4 regions of the Streptomyces sp. JNUCC 63 genome follow, and region 2 is predicted to be linked to each of the others. Evidence: riboswitches for the same ligand, from Rfam matches in the RefSeq annotation. Region 2 holds a riboswitch; each other region holds the start of a gene.

Region 1 (2,191 bases), 1.0 Mb from region 2:
ATGATCGTCTCGGACTCGCCGCCCTGGTTCCCCTCGATCCACGCCGAGTAGGAGTCGGCGGTGTCGACGAAGTTGCCTCCGGCGGCCGCGTAGGCGTCCAGGACGGCGAAGGACTGCTCCCGGTCGGCGGTCCAGCCGAAGACGTTGCCGCCCAGGGCGAGCGGGAAGACCTCGAGATCGGACGAGCCCAGTTTACGTAGAGAAGTCATGTCCAACATCAACAGCCGGGCCGGAGCGGATCATTCCGCATCCGGCCACAAGGCTGCGCAAACAGACATCAGGGGTTCGTCAGAGGTTGAGGCCCGTCAGGGGGTGAGACCCTTGCCGCGCAGCCACGTCATCGGGTCGATCCCGCCCGCCTGGCCGTCCGGGTGGACCTCGAAGTGCAGGTGGGGCCCGGTGACGTTGCCGGTGGCGCCCACGCGGCCGATGACGTCGCCCGTGCTGACCTTCTGCCCGACGTTGACGCTGATCGACGACTGGTGGCAGAACCACAGCTCGGTGCCGTCGTCGAGGGTGAGGATCGTGCGGTAGCCGTAGGAGCCGGCCCAGCCCGCCTCGGTGATGGTGCCGCTGTGGACCGCCTTGATCAGGGTGCCGGTGGGCGCGGCGAAGTCCAGGCCGGTGTGGTAGCCGGAGGACCACATGGCGCCGGCCTGCCCGAAGGACGAGGTGATCGTGTACGAGGAGGTCGGCAGCGTGTACTGCCTGGCCAGCTCGGCCAGCCGCGCCTCCTCGGCCTTCCTCGCGGCCTCCTCCTCCGCCTTCTTCTTCTCGGCGGCGGCCTTGGCCTCGGCCTCCTTCTGCGCCTTCGCGGCGGCCTCGTCGGCCTTCTTGGCGGCGGCGGCCTCGGCGTCCGCGAGGGTCTTGGCCTCGATCTGGGCCTGCTGCTGCTCGGCCTGCGCCATGATGCGGTTGCGCAGCACCTCACCGGCGTCGGAGGTGCCCTGCTCGGTGTCGGCCGTGGTCACACCGACGCCGCTGAGCGCGGTCGCCGAGCCCTCGGGGGTGTTGGGGGCGTCGGAGGCGTCGTCGAACAGAGAGCCCACGGAAGGCAGGTCGGGCAGCGAGATGGACACCGGCGGCTTGCTGGTGTTGGCGCTGGCCATGCCGCCCGCGCCGACGGCGGCGATCACGCCGACGCCGAGAACCGTGGAGCTGCGGGCGAGCCCGCCGCCGCGCTGCTTGGCGACGCGGTGCCGGCCGCGCGCGGGGCGGGTGGACTCCGCGGTGGGGTTCCACTCCTCCCAGGGGCCCTCGTCGGCACGCCGGCCGCCGTAGCCGAAGGTCTCGGTGTCGTGCCGGTCCGGCACGGACGGGGCTTCTGGGGCCAGCCGGTTGGACGCCACGAAGGCGCACTCCTTTCCTTCCGTCGCCTACCGGGTTAGCTGACGGGTTCGGAGGGGAAGGTCTCCTACGCGCGTCAACCAGCCGTGCTTCCACGGTGATTGAGCCCGATTCACCCCAAGTTGGTGGTTCCCCGGCTCCCTTGCGGGATTCGGCGCGTGCACACGGAGCCGCCTCTTGTGGCGGCTGGGACGACCGTGCTCTGCGTTATCGAACGTTAATAGACCCGGAGCCCGGATTCCAAGCCGTTCGGCTTGATCATTAAACCTTCTTGGCCAGAACTTACAGCCCATGACCGGCAAAAATGGGGCGAGTCATCCATCCGAGTCGACCGCGCGTCAGGAAACTCACGCCACCGCGGCCTGCGACGCGCCCGGGAAACACTCAGGGCCGGAATCCTTGATCGGATTCCGGCCCTGAGCCTTCAGTAGCGGGGACAGGATTTGAACCTGCGACCTCTGGGTTATGAGCCCAGCGAGCTACCGAGCTGCTCCACCCCGCGTCGGTGTGACACCAGTGTACGCCATGCGCGGGGCAGCTTGCGCACGTATTCCGCTCAGCCCAGCAGATGCCGGTTCGGCTCCTTGGCCGGCCCCTCGTACTCCGGCACCACGACGACCTCGGCACCCCCGGCCGTCAGCACCCCGGTCCCGTCGGCGCCCTCGACGAACGTGTCCGGTTCCCGCCAGGCCGTGACCACCCGCCGTACCCCCGCGTCCAGAATCAGCCGGGCGCACGGGCGCGGCCGGGAGGCGCGGCGGGCGCACGGCTCCAGACTGCTGTACACCGTGGCGCCGGCCAGCCGCGGATCCGCCGGGTCGACCTTGGCCAGCGCCGCCTCCTC
Region 2 (2,191 bases):
CCCGCCCCGGTGCGTACGGGGGACACGCACCGGGGCGGGGAGCCCCTGGGGACGGGGGCGGGCCGGTTACTTCAGGTGCAGCTGCTGGCCCGGGTAGATGAGGTCGGCGTTGTCGACGACGTCCTTGTTCAGCTCGAACAGCTTCTGCCAGCCGCCCTGGACGCCGTTCCGCTCGGCGATGGAGCTGAGGGTGTCGCCGGAGACCACCTTGTACTCGCCGTCGCCCTTCTTGACCTTCTCGCCGGTCGGGGTGGTGACGGTCTTCTTCGGGGCCGGGGCCGGACGCGCCGCCGAACGGTTGGCGGCCCGCTGCTCGGTCGAGCGCTTGGTGGTGCCGCTCTTCGCGGAGCTGCTGGAGTCGCCGCTCTTGGAGCCGGCGCTCGACGAGGAGGGGGCGCCGCCGTTGTAGGCGGCACCGGACAGGCCCTTGCCGCAGACCGGCCAGGCACCCTTGCCCTGGCCCGCGAGGACCTTCTCGGCGACGGCTATCTGCTGCGACTTGGCGGCCAGGTCGGCACGCGGGGCGTAGGCGGTGCCGCCGAACGCCGCCCAGGTGGACTTGGTGAACTGCAGGCCGCCGTAGAAGCCGTTGCCGGTGTTGATGGACCAGTTGCCGCCGGACTCGCACCGGGCGACCGCGTCCCACTCGGAGGCGGTGGCGGCGGAGGCGTTGCCGGCCGCCATCAGCGGGGCGGCGACGGCGGCGCCGGTGACACCGGCGAGCGCGACAACGCGACTGGCCTTGGACGGACGACGGTGCTTGCCCTTGCCGGAGAACAGCATGGATGAATCCCCTCACCGACGCCTGCGAGGTGAGCTGTCGGGTTCGGGCCGGTTGAGTTGCCCGGCCGTGCCTCTTCCGCGAGGCACGGCTCCACCCCTAGCCGCTCCGTCAACTGTCCGGCGCGGCACTTACCTTGGGTCCCCCGCTCCTGCCTACGGCGCTTGACGCGACGACTGTTCCCGTGCGGCCGCTGGCAGGATTCGGCGTTCGCGGCAGCCGGGGCTCGCGATGGCGAGCGGTCATGACCGTAGACACGAGATCCGCGGAATTTCAAAGACGATCAGGGCTTCTGAGACTCATCCCACACTTTCACCGAAAGGGACATTCAGTGCGAAGTGTGGCGCGAACTCCCGCTACTTTTGGGCCGTTTCGGCAGGGACATCCAGGGTCTGACCGGCGACGATGTGACCCGGGTCGGCACCGATCGCCTGCTTGTTCGCGTCGTACAGCGCGCTCCATCCACCCTGGAGGCCAAGGGAGTCGGCGATGGACTCGAGGGAGTCGCCGGAGCGGACGGTGTAGGAACTGCTCGCGTTGGTGCGTACGCCGTTGCCGCCGCGTGAGGCGTGACGGCCGGAGGGAGCGGCGGTACGGCTGTCGACCGAGCCCTCGACCGCGCTGCCCCCGCGGTGGCGGCCGGTACCGAGCGCGCCGGTGTCGACCAGCGCCGAAGCGCCCTCGACATAGCCGGAGTTGTCCGAGTCGCCCCATTCGGGCGCGATGGAGGGCGAGGCGGTGGGTGCCGAGGTGTCACTCGCGTCGACTTCGGGCGCGGTGTCGGACTTGGCCGACTTGTCCGCCTTGCCGGGCGAAGAGGCCGAAGGCGACGGCTTCGCCGGAGTCGCGCTCGGCGTGGATGCCGCATCGGACTCGGCGGCGGACGAGTCGGACGAACCGGACGAGTCGCCCGACCCTTGCGACGAGTTGGACAGGCCGAGACCGTTCGACAGGGAGGGGCCGGACTTTCCGGACGAGTTGGAGGATCCGGACGAACCGTCTCCCACACCGGTGTCGACGTTCGCCGCGCCGGACTTCTTGCTGAGCCCGGAGAGCAGTCCGCAGGTCGGCCAGGCGCCGGGGCCCTGGTCGGCGAGCATCTTCTCGGCCACGGCTATCTGCTGGGACCGGCTGGCCTGGTCGGCGCTCGGGGCGTAGTCGAGGCCGCCGTACTTCTCCCAGTCCTCCTGGGTCAACTGCAGCCCGCCGTAGAAGCCGTTGCCGGCGTCGGCGCTCCAGGAGCCGCCGCTCTCGCACTCCGCCACCTTGTCCCACGTGGTGCCGTCCGCCGCGCTGGCTCCGGAGGCGCCCATCAGCGGGATGGCGATGGCGGATCCGGTCACTCCGGCAGCGACGAGGAGAGCCGGAGCCTGACGGGGGCGACGGTGACGACCGTTCCCGGAGAGCATG
Region 3 (2,191 bases), 2.7 Mb from region 2:
GTGGTCATCGTCGACCGGCCCGGCGCCGTCCAGACGCAGCTGCTCATCGGCCGTGTCGGCCCCGACCGGCACGACCGCGTGTGGCCCGCCCAGGTGCTCGGCACCTACTGCCTCGGCGGCACCCTCACCTCCCGCCTGGACCGCGTCCTGCGCGAGGAGAAGGGCTACACCTACGGTGTGCGGGCGTTCGGCCAGGTGCTGCGTTCCGCCCCCGACGGCTCGGGCGCCGCGATGCTCGCCATCAGCGGCTCGGTCGACACGCCGAACACCGGCCCGGCCCTGCAGGACCTGTTCACGGTGCTGCGCAAGCTCGCCGCCGAGGGCCTGACCGACACCGAGCGGGACGTCGCCGTGCAGAACCTCGTCGGCGTGGCGCCGCTGAAGTACGAGACGGCGGCCGCCGTGGCGAGCACGCTCGCCGACCAGGTCGAGCAGCACCTGCCCGACGACTACCAGGCGGCGCTCTACCAGCAGCTCGCCGCCACCGGCACGGTGGAGGCCACCGCTGCCGTCGTCAACGCCTTCCCGGTGGACCGGCTGGTGACCGTCCTCGTCGGTGACGCCGCGCAGATCAAGGAGCCCGTCGAGGCCCTCGGCATCGGCCACGTCACCGTCGTGGCGGCCGAGTAGCGGCACGCGCGCGCGGGGCCCCGGTGACCGAAGCGTCACCAGGGCCCCGTGATGCCCGAATTGAGGCGGAGTCTGCCCCTATGCCCTGTGTTCTGTGCTACAAAACCTCCACTCCGTTTGGGATTTGAAAGCGGCCCCGTCTAGCGTCGGTCCGGCTGTTCGTCGGGCAGTGCGCCGCATCCGCGGCACCGGGCAGCCATCGCCGAGTCCCCGTACGGCGCGAGCCAGGGGAGCCGGGGACCCGCCCTCCTGTCGCCGCCTTCGCGGCTGGAGGGGCCCAAGTCCCTGGGGTGAATCGGACACCCGCGCGCGGTGCGAGGGTGCCCGTAGGAGACCTTCCTGCTCCGAACCCGTCAGCTAACCCGGTAGGCGAGAGGAAGGAAAGGACAGCGTCTGCATGGCGTTCACCCGCGCCACCGGGAAGCACCGCCGGCCCAGCCGGATGCACCGCACCACCGCCCGCGCGGCGGGCGTCGCGGCCCTCACCACCACCACCGGCGTCGTCGGCACCCTCGCCGCCTCCCCGGCCCTCGCCGCCGAGACCCCCGCCCCCGAGGACACCGGACTGACCCCGGTCATCACCATCGGCGCCGGCATCGCCGAGAAGATCGACGCCCAGGCCGCCGCCCAGAAGCAGGCCGCCGAGCGGAAGCTGGCCGAGGAGGCCGCCCGCAAGAAGGCCGTGGAACGGGCGAAGGCGGAGCGCGAGGCCAAGGAGCGCGCCGCCCGCGAGGCCGAGCGCAGGCGCCTGAACACCTTCGTGTCGCCGATCTCCGGCTCCTACGTCTCCACCGGCTACCGGAGCGGCGGCTCCCTGTGGTCCTCCGGCTCCCACACCGGCATCGACTTCCACGCCGCCGGCGGCACCGCCGTCCACGCGGTCGGCGTCGGCACCGTCGTCCAGGCCGGCTGGGGCGGGGCGTACGGCAACCAGGTCGTGATCAGGATGGCCGACGGCATGTACACCCAGTACGGCCACCTGTCGTCCATCGGTGTCTCGGTGGGCCAGACGGTCGTCCCCGGCCGGCAGATCGGCCTGTCCGGCGCGACCGGCAACGCCACCGGAGCGCACCTGCACTTCGAGGCCCGTACGACCCCGGACTACGGCTCTGACGTCGACCCCGTGACCTACCTCCGCAAGCACGGCGTGAACATCTGACGCACCGCGCCCGGAAAACGGCGAAGCCGTGCCGCCCGCAGAGGACGGCACGGCTTCAGTGCCCGATCAGCCGGACCGGCCGGACCGGCAGAATCGGCCGGTCCGGCCGGTCGGCCGGCGGTCAGACCGTCTCGGGAAGCTCCTCGAGCCCCTCGGACACCAGCTTGGCCAGCCGGTCCAGCGCGTCGTCCGCACCCTCGGCGTCGGAGGCCAGGACGACCTCCTCGCCACCCTGGGCGCCGAGGCCGAGCACGGCCAGCATGGAGGCCGCGTTGACGGGCGTGCCGTCGGCCTTGGCGATCGTCACGGGGACGCCTGCGGCCGTGGCGGCCCGGACGAAGATGGAGGCGGGACGGGCGTGAAGGCCCTCGGCCCAGCCGACGTTGACGCGGCGCTCAGCCA
Region 4 (2,191 bases), 3.7 Mb from region 2:
TCGAAGTGCAGGTGCGGGCCGGTCACGTTGCCGGTGGCGCCGGACAGGCCGAGCCGCTGTCCCGCGCCCACGCTCTGGCCTGCCGAGACGGAGAGCGACGACAGGTGGGCGTACTGGGCGTAATGGCCGTCGTTCAGCTTGATGACGACCTGGTTGCCGTAGGCGCCGCCCCAGCCCGCGGAGACGACCGTGCCGGCCCCGACGGCCTTGACGGGGGTGCCGGTCGGGACGGCGAAGTCGACACCGGTGTGGTAGCCGCTGGACCACATGCCGCCGGCCACGCGGTAGCCGGTGCCGACGGCACTGCCGGCCACCGGGAGGGTGAAGCCGGTGGAGACGGCCTCGGCGGCCCGGGCGGCCGTCTTCGCCTTCGGGGCCGAGGACGCGGAGGACGGGGAAGGCGCGGAGGAATGCTTGGAGGACGACTTGGGGGACGACTTGGGGGACGCGGACGGCGAGGACGAGTCGGGCGCCGCGGACTGGGGCGCCCGGGTGGTGCCGGTCGTCGCGGCCTTGCCGTCGAGGGTGAGCTCCAGGCCCGGGTGGATCAGCGACGGGTCGTCGCCGACGGCCCGGCGGTTGTCCGCGTAGAGCTGCTGCCAGCCGCCGCGGACGTCCTGCTCCTCGGCGATCGCCGAAAGGCAGTCGCCGGCCCGGACGGTGTAGGTCCGTACGTCCGTGTCCTTGGCGGTGGTGTTCTTCTCGGCCACCGGCACGGTCTGTACGGCCCTTTCCGTCGCGGAGTGCGCGGGGGCCGCGTGCGCGCCGGCCGCCCCGACGAACGGCAGGGCGAGGGCGGCGCCACCGGTTCCGGCGGCGGCGAGGGAGCGGGTGAGACGCTGGGTCTTCGGACGGCGGTGCTTACCCTTCGCGGGCATGGCGAATTCCTCTCCGGCGCCTGCGAGGTGAGCTGTCGGGTTCGGGCTGGAGCTGCCCGGCCGCGTGATGCGACTTCACCCCAAGCCTGTTCCGGAAGACCGGAACAGGCGGTGGTTCCTGTGGGTCCCCCGCTCCTGCCGTGCACGGGTGGGTGTGCGGGTCCCGGACGGCGGCAGGATTCGGCGTCCGTCCGGATCGGTGTGGACCGTAGGCGACCAGGACGCGCGGGGACAAGCGGACGGTTCCCTTTCCACGCGTTTCGCTTGGTCCATCACGGGAACCACCGGTCACACCGCGTGAACTCGATCTCCCGTCCGTTTTTCAATCTGCTGGACAGGCCTCAGAATTACGTGAACACGACAAGCAACGCACCGTCACCGTTATGAGGCTTGTCACGCGAGCGATTCCAGCGACCCTTATTCCTGGGCGAGTTCGAATCAACGCCGCAATTCAGGCACAAGGATCAGATGCGGCAGAGGCGAATAACCGTCGCATCGAAGTCGCCCCGCAGCCCGGTGCGCATCCCGTGGTGCAGAAGCACGGCGCCCCGGTGCACTTCCCCGGTTTCGTCGCATGCGTACGACGCCGCCGGATCGAGGCCGCGCAGCCGCAGCGCGGGCGGCGGCTCGCCGTGGTGCTGCGCCTGGAGCCAGGCGAGGACGACGGTCTCGTCCCCGCGGACGTACTGCACCGCGCTCAACCCGCCCCGCGGCGGCCGCAGCCGGTACAGGTCGCCGCGCTGGACCACGGGCCGGATCTCCTTGTAGAGGGCGATCCAGTCCCGGGCCTCGGCCAGTTCCTCCTCCGTCCACCGGGTGAGGTCGCCGCCCACCCCGAGCACCCCGGCCATGGCGCTCACGAAGCGGAAGCGCAGGCTGCTGACGCGCCCGTTGAGCATGGTGTTCGGGCTGTCGGTGACCCAGGCGGCCATGACCCGCGCGGGATGGATGTGGCTGAAGCCGTGCTGGATGGCCAGCCGGTCGAGCGGGTCGGTGTTGTCGGAGGTCCACACCTGGTCCGCACGGGACAGGATGCCGAGGTCGATCCGGCCGCCGCCGCCCGAGCAGGACTCGAAGGCCACCCCCGGGTGCGTGGCCCGCAGCCGGTCCAGCAGGGCGTACAGCGCACGCACATGGTCGGTCCACAGGCGCTGCGGATACGGCTCCCCGGGCCAGCCGGCGTCGGTGAAGCAGCGGTTGAAGTCCCACTTCACATAGTCGATCGGAGCGCCGGAGAGCAGGCCGTGGAGCTGCTCCCACAGGTACTCCTGGACGTCCTCGCGCGCGAGGTTGAGCACCAGCTGGTTACGGAA

What was found. Region 2 has a riboswitch for cyclic di-AMP ahead of ACX25U_RS21745 (transglycosylase family protein). Riboswitches for the same ligand answer to the same signal wherever they lie in the genome.
Region 1: linked by a shared signal. The riboswitch ahead of ACX25U_RS16810 (M23 family metallopeptidase) and the one ahead of ACX25U_RS21745 (transglycosylase family protein) in region 2 are both predicted to bind cyclic di-AMP.
Region 3: linked by a shared signal. The riboswitch ahead of ACX25U_RS09210 (M23 family metallopeptidase) and the one ahead of ACX25U_RS21745 (transglycosylase family protein) in region 2 are both predicted to bind cyclic di-AMP.
Region 4: linked by a shared signal. The riboswitch ahead of ACX25U_RS04665 (M23 family metallopeptidase) and the one ahead of ACX25U_RS21745 (transglycosylase family protein) in region 2 are both predicted to bind cyclic di-AMP.

What each region holds. Positions count from the first base shown of each region.
Region 1 is NZ_CM135963.1:3,686,065-3,688,255, forward strand. It holds gene ACX25U_RS16805 (aldo/keto reductase) at 1-209, opposite strand, end outside; gene ACX25U_RS16810 (M23 family metallopeptidase) at 306-1,349, opposite strand; cyclic di-AMP (ydaO/yuaA leader) riboswitch at 1,359-1,514, opposite strand; tRNA gene ACX25U_RS16815 (tRNA-Met) at 1,776-1,849, opposite strand; gene ACX25U_RS16820 (dihydrofolate reductase family protein) at 1,904-2,191, opposite strand, start outside.
Region 2 is NZ_CM135963.1:4,713,218-4,715,408, reverse strand. It holds gene ACX25U_RS21745 (transglycosylase family protein) at 67-783, opposite strand; cyclic di-AMP (ydaO/yuaA leader) riboswitch at 788-954, opposite strand; gene ACX25U_RS21740 (transglycosylase family protein) at 1,138-2,190, opposite strand.
Region 3 is NZ_CM135963.1:2,031,069-2,033,259, reverse strand. It holds gene ACX25U_RS09215 (M16 family metallopeptidase) at 1-630, shown strand, start outside; cyclic di-AMP (ydaO/yuaA leader) riboswitch at 821-1,017, shown strand; gene ACX25U_RS09210 (M23 family metallopeptidase) at 1,028-1,789, shown strand; gene ACX25U_RS09205 (HPr family phosphocarrier protein) at 1,911-2,191, opposite strand, start outside.
Region 4 is NZ_CM135963.1:1,008,527-1,010,717, forward strand. It holds gene ACX25U_RS04665 (M23 family metallopeptidase) at 1-878, opposite strand, end outside; cyclic di-AMP (ydaO/yuaA leader) riboswitch at 883-1,074, opposite strand; gene ACX25U_RS04670 (alpha-galactosidase) at 1,343-2,191, opposite strand, start outside.